DNA from 2 places in the Autumnicola patrickiae genome. Region 2 is predicted to be linked to the other one. Evidence: riboswitches for the same ligand, from Rfam matches in the RefSeq annotation. Region 2 holds a riboswitch; the other holds the start of a gene.
What was found. Region 2 has a riboswitch for thiamine pyrophosphate ahead of RM549_RS14375 (class I SAM-dependent methyltransferase). Riboswitches for the same ligand answer to the same signal wherever they lie in the genome.

Region 1 (7,868 bases), on a different contig from region 2:
ATCATGAAAGGATGAACTGACTGTAAAACCTCGTGATTGAATACTCTCGACATACTGAGATAAATCCTCTTCTTTGCTTCTGAAATTTTCCTTTAAATGAATTCCTTTAACCGGTAAAATTTCAGCTAAATGATGATGTTGATGAAGTACCATCTTCTGAAGGTATTTTTCTTCAAAATCTGATAACCATAGCTTCAGTTCTTCTTCGGCCATTCCGGGTTTGCGAACGTGCAAAAGGGGCAGCTCATTCTCAAAAAAACGAATGAGCTGTTCCTTTTCCGCAGTTTGATTTTCTTCCGAAGTAAAAAGAATGAACATCTGAATTTGCTTTACAGGTAAACTTCGCTTCCTTTCTCCTTAAATTCTTCCGATTTTTTCCTCATTCCTTCCTCGATGGCTTCCTGCGTATCCATTCCGTTTTCTTCTGCGAATTTCCGAACGTCCTGCGTAATTTTCATAGAGCAGAAATTAGGTCCGCACATAGAACAAAAATGGGCTACTTTGGCATTTTCAGAAGGTAAAGTCTCGTCGTGATAAGATCTTGCGGTATCAGGATCAAGCGCCAAATTAAACTGATCTTCCCATCTGAATTCGAATCGGGCTTTGCTTAAAGCATCATCCCTGTGCTGTGCGCCGGGATGGCCTTTCGCCAAATCTGCAGCATGGGCAGCGATTTTATAAGTGATCACTCCTTCTTTTACATCGTCTCTATTTGGAAGCCCTAAATGCTCTTTTGGCGTCACATAACATAGCATCGCACATCCAAACCAACCGATCATTGCGGCACCAATCCCACTGGTAATGTGGTCGTAACCGGGCGCGATATCTGTGGTCAATGGTCCTAAAGTGTAAAAAGGAGCTTCTCCACATACCTCAAGTTGCTTGTCCATGTTTTCCTTGATCATGTGCATTGGGATATGGCCGGGGCCTTCAATAATGCACTGCACATCATGTTTCCAGGCGATCTTGGTAAGTTCTCCCAGAGTTTCAAGTTCAGCGAATTGTGCATAATCATTAGCATCGGCTATACTTCCGGGACGTAGGCCATCTCCAAGGGAGAAAGAAACGTCATAGGCTTTCATGATCTCGCAGATTTCCTCAAAATGTGTGTACAGGAAGCTTTCTTGATGATGCGCCAAACACCATTTTGCCATAATTGAACCGCCACGGGACACCAGCCCTGTTACCCTTTTTGCGGTGTGTGGAACATACGCTAAACGGACTCCGGCGTGAATGGTGAAATAATCCACTCCCTGCTCTGCCTGCTCTATAAGCGTATCGCGGAAAATTTCCCAGGTAAGATCTTCGGCTTTCCCGTTAACTTTTTCCAGCGCCTGGTAAATAGGCACGGTCCCTATGGGCACCGGAGAATTTCTAAGGATCCATTCCCGGGTTTCGTGGATGTTTTTTCCGGTAGAAAGATCCATTATCGTATCTGCTCCCCAGCGGCATGCCCAAACGGCTTTTTCCACTTCTTCTTCAATCGAAGAGGTAACCGCGGAATTACCGATGTTAGCATTTATCTTCACGAGAAAGTTCCGCCCAATGATCATAGGTTCATTTTCCGGATGGTTAATGTTGGAAGGAATAATGGCTCTTCCGCGGGCAACTTCATCCCGCACAAATTCCGGAGTAATTATTTTCGGAATACTGGCACCAAAATTTTGCCCTGGATGTTGTTCGGAGATTTGTTTGATCTCTTCCAGTTTCTGATTTTCCCGGATGGCAATGTATTCCATTTCAGGAGTGATAATTCCTTTCCGGGCGTAGTGCATTTGGGTGACGTTATGTCCCGGCTTTGATTTAAGAGGCTTTCGGTTTGTTTTAAACCGAAGTTCATCCAGTTTCTCATTTTCCTCCCTTTCGCGCCCGTAAGCTGAAGAAAGCCCGGAGAGTTGCTCTACATCTTCGCGGGCGGCAATCCAGCTGTTACGGATAGGCATCAGCCCTTTTCGAACATCGATGTCTACCGTTGGATCTGTATAGGGACCACTGGTGTCATAGACCAAGACCGGATCGTTTTTCTCTACTTTTCCGTTGAATTTATCCACTGTGTCGTCGAGGGATATCTTTCGCATCGGCACTTTTATGTCCGGGTGAATTTTTCCGCTTACATAGATTTTTTCGGAGTTGGGAAAAGGTGCGCGGCTAATGGTTTGCTGCTTTGGAGTCTGGTCCTTTTTCATAATTACTTCTGTTTAGTGGTATGTTGTTTTGCTTCCGGAAATGCTCCCGAAGCACATTTATCCTCCCTGGGTAGCCCTTATAATGAGTACATTTTCACCTTCGGCTAATTCACGTTTGGTCCAGTCGCTTTTAGAAATAATCTGATTGTTGATAGCCACAGCAATCCCTTTTTCAGAAATAGCTAGTTGCGTCAGGAGATCCTGAAGATTGGATGGTGAATTAAAAGTGTGGGCAGTGTTGTTTACGTTTACAGTTATCATTTTTTGATATTTAATAGCTGTAAACTGCAGGGGGATTCCCTAAAGAAAAAGTAAATACAAACCATAATTCCTCCAAAAACGGAATTATAATAGAAAATATGTAAATAACACTTTTCCCTTCGCGGGTATTAACCGGATCAGGTTCAAAGGGTTTTATCTCAGCCGATTGCTACCAATCAGCACCCCTAAAGTTTACGTTTTCAAATGTAACGGAAATTTTTATTGATAATCAAATGTCTTTCAATTTCTTTTTTGAAATCTTTTCAAAAATCACCTTTTTAAAGGAAGAAAAAAGACCGGACTGGCAGGAATAAAGCGCCCGGCAGGGCAGAAAATCTGTATTTGTAAATCTCGGACTCCTACCCTGCCAAAAGCAGGTTGTCAAAACGAATTACATTCTCTGTTCCTTTTTTCCGTAGATAACTGCTTATAATCTGGTGGGTATGGAAAGTTGATTCCTGTAGTTTGAGAAAAGGCTCGTAATCTTCAAAGTTTTCTATTTGCACATCAGCGTCCACAAATCCGTAGCCGTAATATCGGCCTTCTTTAACCAGAACAAAAGCCTGCTCATCTTTATGCCTTCCCTTCTCTTTGATCACATACGTCTCTCTTTCATTTTGAAGAGAAGTAATAGCAGCCTCAACTTTTGCATTGTAATTCTCAACAGATTCTGATCCCTCACAAATACCTTCACAATTCTTGATGCGATAGTGAGAACATTGGCTAACATTGGATTGTAGTGTGCAATATTTTGGACATAAATTAAAAGTCTCGCAAAGCTTTTCGAGCATTTCCTGAGCCAGGGCACGATTATAAAAAGTGGCTGCAGAATCCTGTATCTGCTTCGTTCTTCCTATCGCAAGTTGAATTATTCCACGCTGATTTCTATAACTGATAATCTGGTAAGTATAAGTTGGACGCTTTTGAGCGCGGTTAAACTTTGGATATTTCTTCCGGATATAATCAGATTCCAGGAGGAGTGCCAGCAGTTCGTTTCCGGTAGTTTCAAAATCTATATAAGAGGTCTCCTGCCCCAGTTGATATTCTTTGGTTTTCTTATCATAAAAATGTGACCAAACTCTTTTTTTGATATTTTTCGCTTTCCCGGCGTAGATAATCGCATGATTTTTATCCTTAAACAGGTAAATACCGGGAGTCTCCGGCAGCTCATCAATTTGCTCTGCAGAAATATGCGGCGGTAAAGTGGCGTGCTTGGAATGCGGGTGTAAAAAAGAAGATAACACCTCACCGTCTTCATCCAGATCGAGCAGTCTCTGAAACAAAATCACAGTAGCATCGGTATCGCCTTCAGCTCTGTGCCTGTTGGTAAGCGGAATATTAATCGAGCTGCACAATTTGCCCAAACTGTAGGAAAAAAGTCCGGGTATGAGTTTTCGGGATAAGCGAACGGTACAAAGTTTCTTCCTGGAGTAGTTTCTTCCGAGCGCTTTAAATTCGTTCCGAAGCACGTTGTAGTCGAAATTTACATTATGAGCCACAAAAACAGCATCTTTCGTGAAATCATCAATAATATCTGCTACTTCATGAAATTTTGGAGCATCCTCCAGCAGCCCGTTATCAATACCCGTCAGCGAGGTAACATAGCCGGGAATAAGCATTTCAGGATTTACAAGCGTAGTGTATTTATCCAAAATTTCAGATCCCTGCAACAGCACAATACAAATTTCGGTAAGGCGATTACCACTTATACCACCGCCGGTGGTCTCAACATCTATTACAGCAAATTTTTTATCTTTCATCAAGACAAATATACAAATTTTAGGAATATTTCCTACAATTGGAATATTTCCAATATTTTAAAGAAATATAACATCTACGAAATTGTCAATTTTGAAGGTGAAGCTGAAAAGTGTATGCTGAAATTTGCCAATTTTCGACCTCCTTTTTAGAATCCGTCTAAAAACTTCAGAAAAGCGGAAATATTTAGTTGCTAATTCATTCAGAAAGTAACATTTGTTCCTTTTTATCAGCTTTTCTGACCATTTCTGAAGAAAAAATGCTTCACAAAAGCTAAAAAAGATTGAGAATTGCCATTTTCAAGGCTTCAACTCCAGAATTCTCCGGAAGAAGAAACACTTCAGATGCTGCTTACCCTTCAGTTTTAAAGTCAGGATCAAATTTGCCAATTCTCGATACATTCTCTGTAATTGGCAGCTTTAGACCTCATATTTCACACTAATTCCGAAGTTACTCAGAGCCTATTTCCAAAATACATTTTATAACTTTACAGAAAAGCTAAAAATGCAATTACACCTTTATCAAATAGACGCTTTTACAGACGAACTTTTCTCCGGAAATCCCGCCTGTGTCGTTCCCTTATCTGAATGGCCATCTGACGATTTACTACTGAAAATAGCCAGGGAAAATGCAGTTGCAGAAACGGCTTTTTTTGTAGACAACGGACTAAAAATTCACCTGCGTTGGTTTACTCCTGAAGCTGAAATTGACCTTTGCGGCCACGCCACCCTTGCCACCGCACATGCCCTTAAGGAAATTCGTCACTACTCCAGAAATACTATTCTTTTCGAAACAAAAAGCGGAGAACTTGAAGTGGAAACCGGAAACTCTGAATATACCCTCAATTTCCCTTCCCGTAAACCATCCGCTACTCCTTTACCTTCGTTGTTGCAGGAATCGATTAACATCCAGCCACAGGAGGTATTGAAAGCCAGGGATTTTGTCCTAGTTTATCCTTCTGAAGAAGACATTAGAAATATCGAAATTGACCGGTTAAAATTTGATAAACTGGAGTTGGGCTTAGGCGGAGTAATTTTTACTGCACCGGGTAAAAAATGTGATTTTGTTTCGAGGTTTTTTACTCCGGGCGCTTCGGTTTTTGAAGATCCTGTAACAGGATCTGCGCATTGTTCCCTAATTCCCTATTGGAGCGAAAAACTCAATAAAATAGAAATGAATGCTAATCAAATTTCTAAACGTGGAGGTAAACTCTTCTGCAAAAACAATGGTGACCGGGTAGCTATTAGCGGTAATGCGCGAACTTACTCCATTGGGAAACTTTGGACGGAGTAACATTAATTAAAGTCAAATTCCTTTGAGCAAAGAATCCACTTCGGCTTCATCTTGTATCTTATTTTAATACCATAATGCCGATAATTGCCATTTAAAATGGTAACCTCATAGGGATATATCTAAATATTCAGAATATATGCTCTGGAGACTTGTGCAATAAGCTTTTTTTCTAAATAGTTGAGCATTTTATTCAGCAATTGATTTACCTGTTTTTTGAATTTTAACGATGTAAAAAGACATTAAAACTTATCTTAGCCGCCATGATTTTCAGTCCTAATTTCCATTACCAAAATTTTTTTCTGGTCTGTTTTATCACCAGTTTTTTAATGTTAAATCCTCTTGAAGGAAATGCTCAGCTTATTCCCGGAACCCAAACTGCAGAAGAGGAAGCCGCTGAGCCGGAATTGCCGGCAGACCCACTTGGCAGGCGCACTCCACGCGGAACCGTTAGTGGTTTTATAAGTGCAGTTTCTGAGCAGGATTATTCCAGGGCCAGTGAGTATCTTAATCTGGAGCAAATTCCCGGTGAGCAGGAAGAAGAACGGCTGGCACAAACCCTTCAGGGATTGCTGGATCGTCGTGGCAACATCCTCCCCTATTCCTGGATTAGTGATGAGATCGAAGGTAGCGAAGATGAGGGATTGCCGCCAGATGTAGACCAGGTAGGAACAGTAACAATTGGGGACGAAGAAATAAATTTATATGTAGAAGCCATTGAAGGACCTGAAGGTGGCCCCATCTGGTTATTTGCTTCTGAAACAATTAAGACCATTGCAGATGTTACTGTAGAAGATACATTACATCTGGAACGATATATGCCTGCTTTTTTACACGATAACCTTTGGGGAGGAATTCCCATTGGGCAATGGATTATAGCTATACTTCTGGCTATTCTGTCTTACCTGGTCGCATGGAGTATTGTTTTTACAATCCGGTTTATTATTCGTTTAAGCTGGAAAAAAGCAAGAACAGAACCTACCTCGCACATCATTAAAGCCTTTGCACTCCCTATTCGGCTTTATCTTGCAGTACTTCTTTTTGTATCCATTTCTCAGCAAATAGGAATATCAATTATCCTAAGACAGAAGTTTAGCGGGATAACACTTATTATTGGATTACTTGCTTTTTTAATCCTGCTGTGGAGCCTTACCGAACTTATAGGTTCATTTAGTAAGCGCCAGCTGAGTCATCGCGGTAGTGTTTCCGGCGTTTCGGTTGTACTATTCCTGCAGCGAACAGCAAAAGTTGCTATTGTAATCTTCGGGATAATTGCCGTTTTAGGATTTGTTGGAGTAGATGTCACCACAGGATTGGCTGCCCTGGGAATTGGTGGTATTGCGTTGGCACTGGGTGCGCAAAAAACCATCGAAAATTTTGTTGGAAGTGTCACGGTGATTGCAGATCAGCCGGTAAGGGTAGGTGATTTTTGTAAAGTAGGAGATACCGTTGGAACTGTAGAAAAAATAGGAATGCGCTCCACCCGCATACGCACATTGGCCAGAACAGTAGTGACCATACCTAACGGACAATTTTCTTCTGAAAATATCGAAAATTATGCGCATCGCGATCAATTCTGGTTTCAGACGGTTTTAAGTTTAAGATATGAAACCACTCCGGACCAGATTAGGTATCTTCTCGTAGAGTTACGCGCTGTGCTTTATGCGCATCCCCTGGTGTCTCCAGAACCGGCACGGGTTAGGTTTATAGAACTGGGAGCAGATTCTATAAACCTGGAGGTGTTCTCTTATATTACAGTAAAAACTTTTGATGAATTTCTTGAAGTAAGGGAAGATTTACTTTTGCAACTTATGGATGTTGTTGAACAAAGTGGTACCGGCTTTGCGTTTCCTTCCCAAACCATTTATTTTGCCAAAGATCAGGGTCTGTCTCAGGAAAAATCAAGAACTGCAGAAGAGAAAGTTAAAAAATGGAAAGAAAATGGTGAACTTCAAATTCCGAAGTTTGACCCAGAAAGGATCAAAGACCTTAAAGATCAAACTCCATATCCTCCACAAGGTTCCACAACAGCCAAAGACCACGGTACAGGGAAAATTCCGGGTCTTTAAATTGTCGAAAATTGCCATTTCTGATATACCTTTAAATCTATCTGATTTTAAGCACTTCCGAATAAAAACAAAGAGTATATTTGTAAATTTTTATATGCTTTTATTAATATGACTTTCCCCGAAATAGCGGCCGTTTTTTTTGGCTTCCTGGCACTTGTGCCAACTATCGCTTCCCTTACAACATACGATCAGTGGTGGATTAGAGGCTTTGATTTTCCAAGGTTGCAGATTAGCGTTCTTATACTTGCGGTTCTAATCTATTGCTTGTCTATATATTCCTTTGAAGATACGTGGCAGATCATCC
Region 2 (7,868 bases):
CAGCAAGGAATTGATTGCAGACTCCAAAGATACTTTTGTTTGCCTGTACCAAACAATTGCCGTTTTGGGAGGGATCCTGGCAGTGCATTTTCTTGATTGGTGGTGGGCAGATCCCGCCGCTGCTCTTTTGATCGTACCTTATGCCTTAAAAGAAGGTTGGGAAGCTTATAACAATGGAAAAAAAGTAAAAGCGCAATAAATTGTAGTCCAAGGCCTGGTGCTTAATTTGGCAATTTTCGATCTACAGATTTAATTTTTATAGAGTTTACTCTATTTCCTTTGTTTCTTCATCATTTGGCAGAAGTCGGAAATTTTCGATTTTTTTCCCTTTTAAATGGGACTGGTATTTTTCAAGAAGGGGTTGTTCCAATTTGAATTCCCTGTATTCGTCAGGATTCATTATTGGAATTCCTTTTACCATAGGATAAATCCTGTTGCAGCTTTTGCAAGTTAGGAAGCCTTCAAGAATATTTTCTTCAACATCCTTGGTAATTATGGTTAGCTTTAAATCCTTTTTATCAAAAGGACAGCATAATTTATTAATTGTCGCTATTTTCATTTTTTATACGCTTTAATTCTGATAAATATTCTCTGGTTGCCTGTTTAGGATTTTCGGAACTCATAATTCCCGAAACCACTGCAACACCTTCAAACTCTAAACTCTCTAATTCTTTAATATTTTGATACTGAATTCCTCCCGCAAGAAAGATGGGCATAGAGGTGATTTCTCTCGCTTTTTTTATTGTCTCAAAAGAAACTAATTCACAGCTATTACTGGTCTGAGACGGAAATATGGAACAGAAGGAAATATAATCCAGATTATTCTCGTGAGCCCATTTAATTACAGAAAGATCATTATTACAAGTCACTCCAAACATACAATCTGCCTTCAATTCATCTTTTATTTCGCTGAAATTTTCAGGAATTACATCAAAATGTATCCCATCTGCACGGGTGGACTTTTTCAGGTGCCAGTTGTTATTCAAAAAAACCGGTACATTTCTGGAATGGCATAAATCGCAGATCTCGTTTTCCAGTTCTACCTTATTTACGGATGGAGGGAAATTATCCCAGATCTGGACTACTGCTATTTCTTCTTCGAGGACTTCATTTAATTTCTTGAACAATTCATTCCTGTTCATGGAAGGATCCAGAACAAGATAAAGTCCGCCTCTTATTTTGGTAATTTTCGTCATTTCCAGCCTGCGTTAAATGCTTCAAAAAATGCTTTCCAATATGGATCTTCAGAAGGATAGGGAAGTTCTTCATTCACTCCATTTTTCATTATTTTTACACCTTCTTCCTTTTCAGTAATTTCCCCAACCACTGTGCAGGCGATTTTTTGATTTTGCAACCTTGCCATAACATCATGTTCACTTCCTTTTTTACAGGTAATTATCATAGAACCCGCACCAATACTAAAACGGGGATCTATAAAAAATAAATCACAGATCTGCTTTTGTACATGGCCTATTGGCAATAATTCATCATAAACCTGTGCTCCACTACCAGAGGCCTTAGTTAATTCATAAATTGCTCCTAAAACTCCACCCTCGGTCACATCGTGCATGGCTGTAACATCAGTATGCCGAATTTCTGTACCTGCCGCCGCCAAAGCATCTTTTAAAGATGATGTTTGATAAAAATTTCCGCAGGCTTCCTCATACACTTCTTTTCCAAGCTTCTTTTTAATAATTTCAGGAAAGCTCATAGCGAGAATAGAAGTAGAGGATAAAGCACATTTTTTGGTTACCAGGATCACATCTGTTGGTTTGGCATTACTCGAAACTAAAATATCCTTTTTTGGAGCTACAGTAGAAAAAGTACCTCCGCCCGATATTGTGGAATTTTGACCTTCGACAAAACCAGTATGTCCGCCAGTAATTGCTACACCTATGTCTTTACAATATTTATGGATATACTGCCAATAGGTTTTAAAGTCTTCCCTAGAAAAAGTTGCCGGCAGGTTCAGCACCATCTGGCCATACATGGGTGAAAATCCTGTAGTGGCCATATCGTTAGCCATTAGGTGTACAGATAACCAGGCAGATTCTTGCAAACCAAGTGAAGGAATTAGGGAGAGCGGATCGCTGGTGGATGCAAGAGCGAGTCCGTTGGGAAGATCTACAACAGATACATCCACCCCAAAAGCCGGACCAATACTCACTTCCTGTCTTGAACGTCCACAGTTATTAAAAATAATTTCTTCAAAAGTTTCATTTTGAATTTTTCCCAGTTCCTTACTCATTATTCCACATCTTTAAATTGCACATATAAGCCAAAGAAATCTCCATAAGGAATTCCCCACTGTTGTACAGGAAACCATTTTGGGAGGCCTGTACATGACCATTCTATAGTATATTCCCTACCTTTTAGTGCTTCATTAATAATAGCAGTTAGTTTTGCTGGTGTATAGAAAGTTGCAGTAAGGTAAAAAGGATTTTTTCCAAAAATTTCCTGAATCCTTCTCCGGACCACCTTAGGAGAATTTCTGTTCATCATCCCCATGGCTATTCCATATTTTCCGACTCTTGCTGCTTCACGAATTACTTTTACGGGATCTTTATAATATTCAAAGGTTGTAATAAAAGCCAGCGAGTCGAAAGTATTGTCTTTAAAAGGCATATGATGAGAATCTGCCATCACCAAATCTCCGTCGAAAAGGTTTACTGCCTGGGAAAGCATTAGTGGAGAAATATCGCCTCCTGTGGCTTCAATACCTATTTCTTTCCACCATCTGGTGAAGCGGGTAGTTCCACATCCAAATTCCAGTAAAGTTTTTACGCGGGTGTCCTGGGAAACAAGTTGTTCCATTACCTTTTTTTGCCAGACTTCGGCACGTTTATATCTTCCTTCATACCATTGCTCATAAGTATCAGTATGCTCCCGGTTAAAAAACCATTCCGGTCTTTCCTGCCAGTTCTGATGTGATTTGGGAAGCAGTTGAAAGTTGCTTTTCTCTATTTCCATTTTAGTTTATTTAAATAAAAAACTCCATTCTATGACTGGATTACCAGATAGAATGGAGTTTAAAATGGAAATATTTTAAAGCTGCATCCCTACGTTGGCATTATCCATATCAGGTAGCGGGTATTATCTCAGCCTTATGAGGCACCCCGTGCATTTAATGCAAAGTTAAGATTAATCTATTGGAATGTCTTTTTATTTAAGTAGTTTTTTAAAAGATGTGACGGGATCAAGGTAATAGTTAATGGCTATTCATAGAGTGCGGATCAAGTAAAATTATACACCTTCATCGGAAGCAAGACTATTAAGTATATGGAACATCATAGTATTATTGGATTTTATGGATTCTTTCTGTGTCAGTATCTCACTTTCAGATTGAATAAACTTTCCGGCTGTTAATTCTTCTTTCCCGTTTCGAAGCATTTCCCGAAGACTTTCTTCTGTGACTTCAAAATGAAATTGCAGGCCAAGAACATTTCTGTTATACAAAAAAGCCTGATTATTACATGCTTCAGAAAAAGCAAGGTTTTTAGCTCCTTCCGGAAGTTCAAAAGTATCTCCGTGCCAATGGAAGACCTTCATTTTTTCGTTCATTCCACTAAAAACAGGTTCTTTTTTTCCTTCTTCTGTTAGTGAAATGTTGAACCAGCCTATTTCCTTCTCAGGATTTTTATACACTCTGGCACCAAGAACATCAGCGATTAACTGAGATCCCAGGCAGATTCCCAACACAGTTTTGTTTTGCCGTATAGCTTCTTTAATTGCTGCCTTTTCTGCTTTGAGCCAGGAATAGTTTTCGTCATCAAAAATACTCATTGGTCCGCCCATGATGATTAGCCAGTCGTAATCTTCAGGAGCTGGTAAGTTTTCATCTTCAAAGAACCTGGTGTAATTTATACGGTGACCATTTTGAATACACCAATCTTTGATACACCCTAAATCTTCAAAATCTGCATGCTGAAAGCAATGGATTTTCAGGAATTTTTTATCTGTCATGCCCATATTTTTTTCCGGTAGAGCGTTTTTTCTGAAAGCTAATTTGTAAATTAAATGATATTTGCTTCTATAAAGCTAATTAAAAGACTCAATATTATGACCACGAGAAGAGATTTCATATACAAAACAATACTTACTTCGGCTGCGACTGTCGCTGCACCTGCCACAGTTTTTGCTTCCGGATCAGGAGTTACTTCTCCGCTAAAAAAAAATGTTTTACGCGAAAAATTTAAGCCAAAGATGAACTTCGGAATGGGTGGAGTAGGGGCCGGTAATGGTTTTCATGTAAATTCTGATGAAGAGATAAGGGAGACGATGGAGGCTGCCTGGAATAACGGCGTAAGACATTTTGATACATCTCCCTGGTATGGTTTAGGAATTAGCGAAAGACGAATGGGAAGTTTTCTTTTCAACAAAAACAGAGAAGATTATCTTTTGTCCAGCAAAATTGGACGTATTCTAAAACCTGCTCCAGATTTTGACAAGAATCCAGGGATATGGAAAGGAAAGCTCAATTTTGATTACGAATACGATTATTCGGCTGAAGGGGTGCGCAAATCTGTTGAAGATAGTCTGCACCGTATGGGAATTTCTTCGCTGGACATCGTTTATATACATGATCTTTCTCCAGATAATGGCCACATGAAGGAAGACTGGGTAAAATATTTTGAAGTAGCCCAAAAAGGAGCAATGCCAGAACTTACCAGGATGAGAGAAGAAGGTCTTATTAAAGGCTGGGGTCTTGGCGTAAACACTATAGAACCCATTCTTAAAGCTATTGAAGTCTCCGACCCCGACATTTTTCTCTCAGCTACCCAATATTCTCTAATGGAACATGAAGATGCTTTAAACAGACTTTTTCCTGTTTGTGAAAAAGAAAATATTTCTCTGGTCATAGGAGCACCCTTAAATGCAGGTTTTCTTGCCGGCAAAGATCGGTACAATTACAGTGAAGGAATACCTGATGGTTTTCTGGAGAAGAGGGAGAAAATGAATAATATCGCACAAAATCATAACGTGGATTTACGAAGTGCAGCTTTACAATTTTCAGCTGCACCTGAGGTTGTTGCTTCTGTAATTCCCGGAGCAAGTAAACCTCATCAATCTTCTGCCAACGCAAAGTCTATGAGCGAAACCATTCCGGCTGATTTCTGGAAGGAATTAAAATCAGAAAATTTAATCGAACAAAATGCCCCGGAGCCGCAAGCATCTTAATTGAATGGTTTTTAAACCGAATGAAATATACTGAAAAATAGATTCTTATTAATTATAGTATATGATTCTTTCTTCAAAGGATGTCCATTGGTTAAAAACGGGATAGGGTTTGGGTAAATCTTTGTCTTCAGCAATACGGAATTGAATTTTATCTTTATCGAAAGGGTTCCTGATAAAAATGCTCAATGTTTTTAATTCTAGGCAATCGGAGCACTCTTCAAGAAGGATATTCCTTGCGGAAAGATTAATGAACTCCAATTTGTAAACATTGGATTCCGTGTCTTTTGAAACTTTATATTCCCTTCCGGTTATTTCCCATTCATGCGATGCATTTTCCGGTTCTTCGGCATACTGCGCCCATAATCGAATACCTGATTCACTTTCTTCAGAAAAGTAAATATGGACCCGCCCACGAGGGAAAGCATTCTCAGGAACTGATTTTGTAAAAGTTCTGTTCCTGAAATTTTCCCTGAAATGGTTAGCTTCTTCAGTGGTAACTGGTTCAAAATCTGGTTGTGAATCCTCTTCCTTATCACAGGATAAAGTACTAAAGAGAATTAACAGTATAATAAAAGCTTTACAATTCGACATATAATGATTTTCGTTTTAGATGCATTAACAATAAAATGGTTGCGTTCCCTATATATAAATTTCAATGATTTATTATAAAAATCGTAGAAATATAACCAATAAGGATTTTTCATTTTCCATAAGTTTTTTTCGAAATTATATGAAAAATCCACTACAATGTTATATTTGTATTAAAGTGTATCTTTCACATTTATTCTAATTTCTAGAATTTGGCAGGACAATTGAATTAAAATCAGTAGAACTAAACAAAACAAACTTTATGAAACTACTTAAACTATCTTTTGCTTTAATTTTCATTTTCTGTGGATTTACAGCGAATGCACAAGAACATCAATATGACAATCCCTTGGCCCTGCAAAGGGCAGATCCTTTTGTTACCAAAGCTGAAGATGGTACGTATTACTTCATTGCTACAGTACCTGAATATGACCGTATCGAAATACGCCGTTCTGAAACTATAAATGGTATTAAAGAAGCAGACCCGGTGGTGGTATGGCGTAAACACGAGGAGGGGCCTATGAGTGAACATATTTGGGCTCCTGAATTACATAGAATTGATGGAAAATGGTATATCTATTTTGCAGCCAGTGAGGCCGATGACAAATGGAAATTGCGTATGTATGCTTTATCTAATCCGTCTGGAGACCCTACAAAAGGGGAGTGGACTGAGGAAGGACAAATAGAAAGCAACAGGGACATTTTTGCTTTGGATGCCACCACTTTTGAACATGAGGGCCAGCGTTACCACATCTGGACCGACAGAGCTTCAGATGAAGTAACAAATACAGGACTTTTTATTGCAGAAATGACTAGTCCAACTACCCTAGCCGAAAAACAGGTAGTCATTACACAACCAGAATATGATTGGGAAATTCAGGGGCACAGAGTAAATGAAGGTCCTGCAGTACTTATCCGGAATGGAAAAATTTTCGTTACGTTTTCTGCCAGCGCAACAGATCACAACTATAACATAGGGTTATTATGGGCCAATCAAGATGCCGACCTTCTTGATCCTGCTTCATGGAATAAATTACCTGAACCTGTATTTTTTACTAACGAAGAGCTGAAAAGATACGGACCTGGTCATAACAGCTTTACAGTGGCTGAAGATGGTGTGACAGTTGTAATGATTTATCACGCCCGTGACTATAAAGAAATTGATGGTGAGCCCCTATACGATCCAAATCGAAACACACATGCCAGGGTAATTAAATTTACCGAAGATGGAATGCCTTATTTTGGTCAGGAATTGAGAGATAATGAGATGGCAAATAAAGAACTGATAAAGAAATAACAATTAGTAAGTTTTTTATTCATTTCGTGATTTAAAAGATTTAGGGAAGATCAGGAAATACATTTAAATGGGCAGAGGAATTAAAATCCCCTGCCTTTTTATTTCACAGAATTCTTATTTAGGAGCTTTTGGAATTTTAAAAAAGAAAAGAATAAAGTCCAGAAGAATAAAAGTTTCCTGTTATTCGTTAATTAGTCCAATAATTGACAAAATTCAGCAAAGACTTTTAAAATCTCCAATACCAGAAAATATTCAGTAAGTTTTAATATGCAACCTGTAGTTGCATTAAAACCCTGCTGTGATCATACTGCGCAGAATTGGGAATATTGTCCTGATAATTGTTAATCACTCCTACCAGTGACAATTTTACATCATACATATTAGCGAAAACCATACTTATTACCGGAACGTAAGAATTAAGATCATTGTTGGGGATTGTAGTGTCACTATTCAGGTATTCATGTCTGAAACTTAATTCCAGCGCCCGTATTCTGGGTTTATTAATATAATAGCGTAGCTGGTAAAGTGAATAAATGCCTTCCATTTTGTACATATTTAAATCTGGATGTTCTTCCAAAGAAGATCTATAAGCTAAAAAGTTGGTTCCTTTTTTGTACTCTACATTCATATCAAAATCAAGCCTGTTGCTTACAGAATATCTTAGCTGTGCATCTAAACCAAATGCATATCCTCTTTGTTTATTATAATTTGCTGTTCCTCCGTTTATACCTAATTTCAATACAGAAAAAGGATAATATTCGATTCGCAGCGTATAATTTTTGGAGCTGTCACTATCCATCAATTG

Region 1: another riboswitch for thiamine pyrophosphate. It lies ahead of thiS (sulfur carrier protein ThiS); the one in region 2 lies ahead of RM549_RS14375 (class I SAM-dependent methyltransferase).

Annotation. Positions count from the first base shown of each region.
Region 1 is NZ_JAVRHM010000011.1:68,484-76,351, reverse strand. Features, by position in the region: gene RM549_RS10815 (thiamine phosphate synthase) at 1-318, opposite strand, end outside; gene thiC (phosphomethylpyrimidine synthase ThiC) at 330-2,186, opposite strand; gene thiS (sulfur carrier protein ThiS) at 2,244-2,447, opposite strand; TPP riboswitch at 2,545-2,644, opposite strand; gene RM549_RS10800 (exonuclease domain-containing protein) at 2,807-4,207, opposite strand; gene RM549_RS10795 (PhzF family phenazine biosynthesis protein) at 4,710-5,498, shown strand; gene RM549_RS10790 (mechanosensitive ion channel family protein) at 5,825-7,564, shown strand; gene RM549_RS10785 (endonuclease/exonuclease/phosphatase family protein) at 7,673-7,868, shown strand, end outside.
Region 2 is NZ_JAVRHM010000017.1:83,676-91,543, forward strand. Features, by position in the region: gene RM549_RS14355 (cation diffusion facilitator family transporter) at 1-199, shown strand, start outside; gene RM549_RS14360 (Trm112 family protein) at 266-559, opposite strand; gene RM549_RS14365 (thiamine phosphate synthase) at 540-1,196, opposite strand; gene RM549_RS14370 (AIR synthase family protein) at 1,193-2,248, opposite strand; gene RM549_RS14375 (class I SAM-dependent methyltransferase) at 2,248-2,970, opposite strand; TPP riboswitch at 3,040-3,129, opposite strand; gene RM549_RS14380 (type 1 glutamine amidotransferase) at 3,244-3,963, opposite strand; gene RM549_RS14385 (aldo/keto reductase) at 4,060-5,178, shown strand; gene RM549_RS14390 (hypothetical protein) at 5,227-5,769, opposite strand; gene RM549_RS14395 (glycoside hydrolase family 43 protein) at 6,029-7,063, shown strand; gene RM549_RS14400 (porin) at 7,326-7,868, opposite strand, start outside.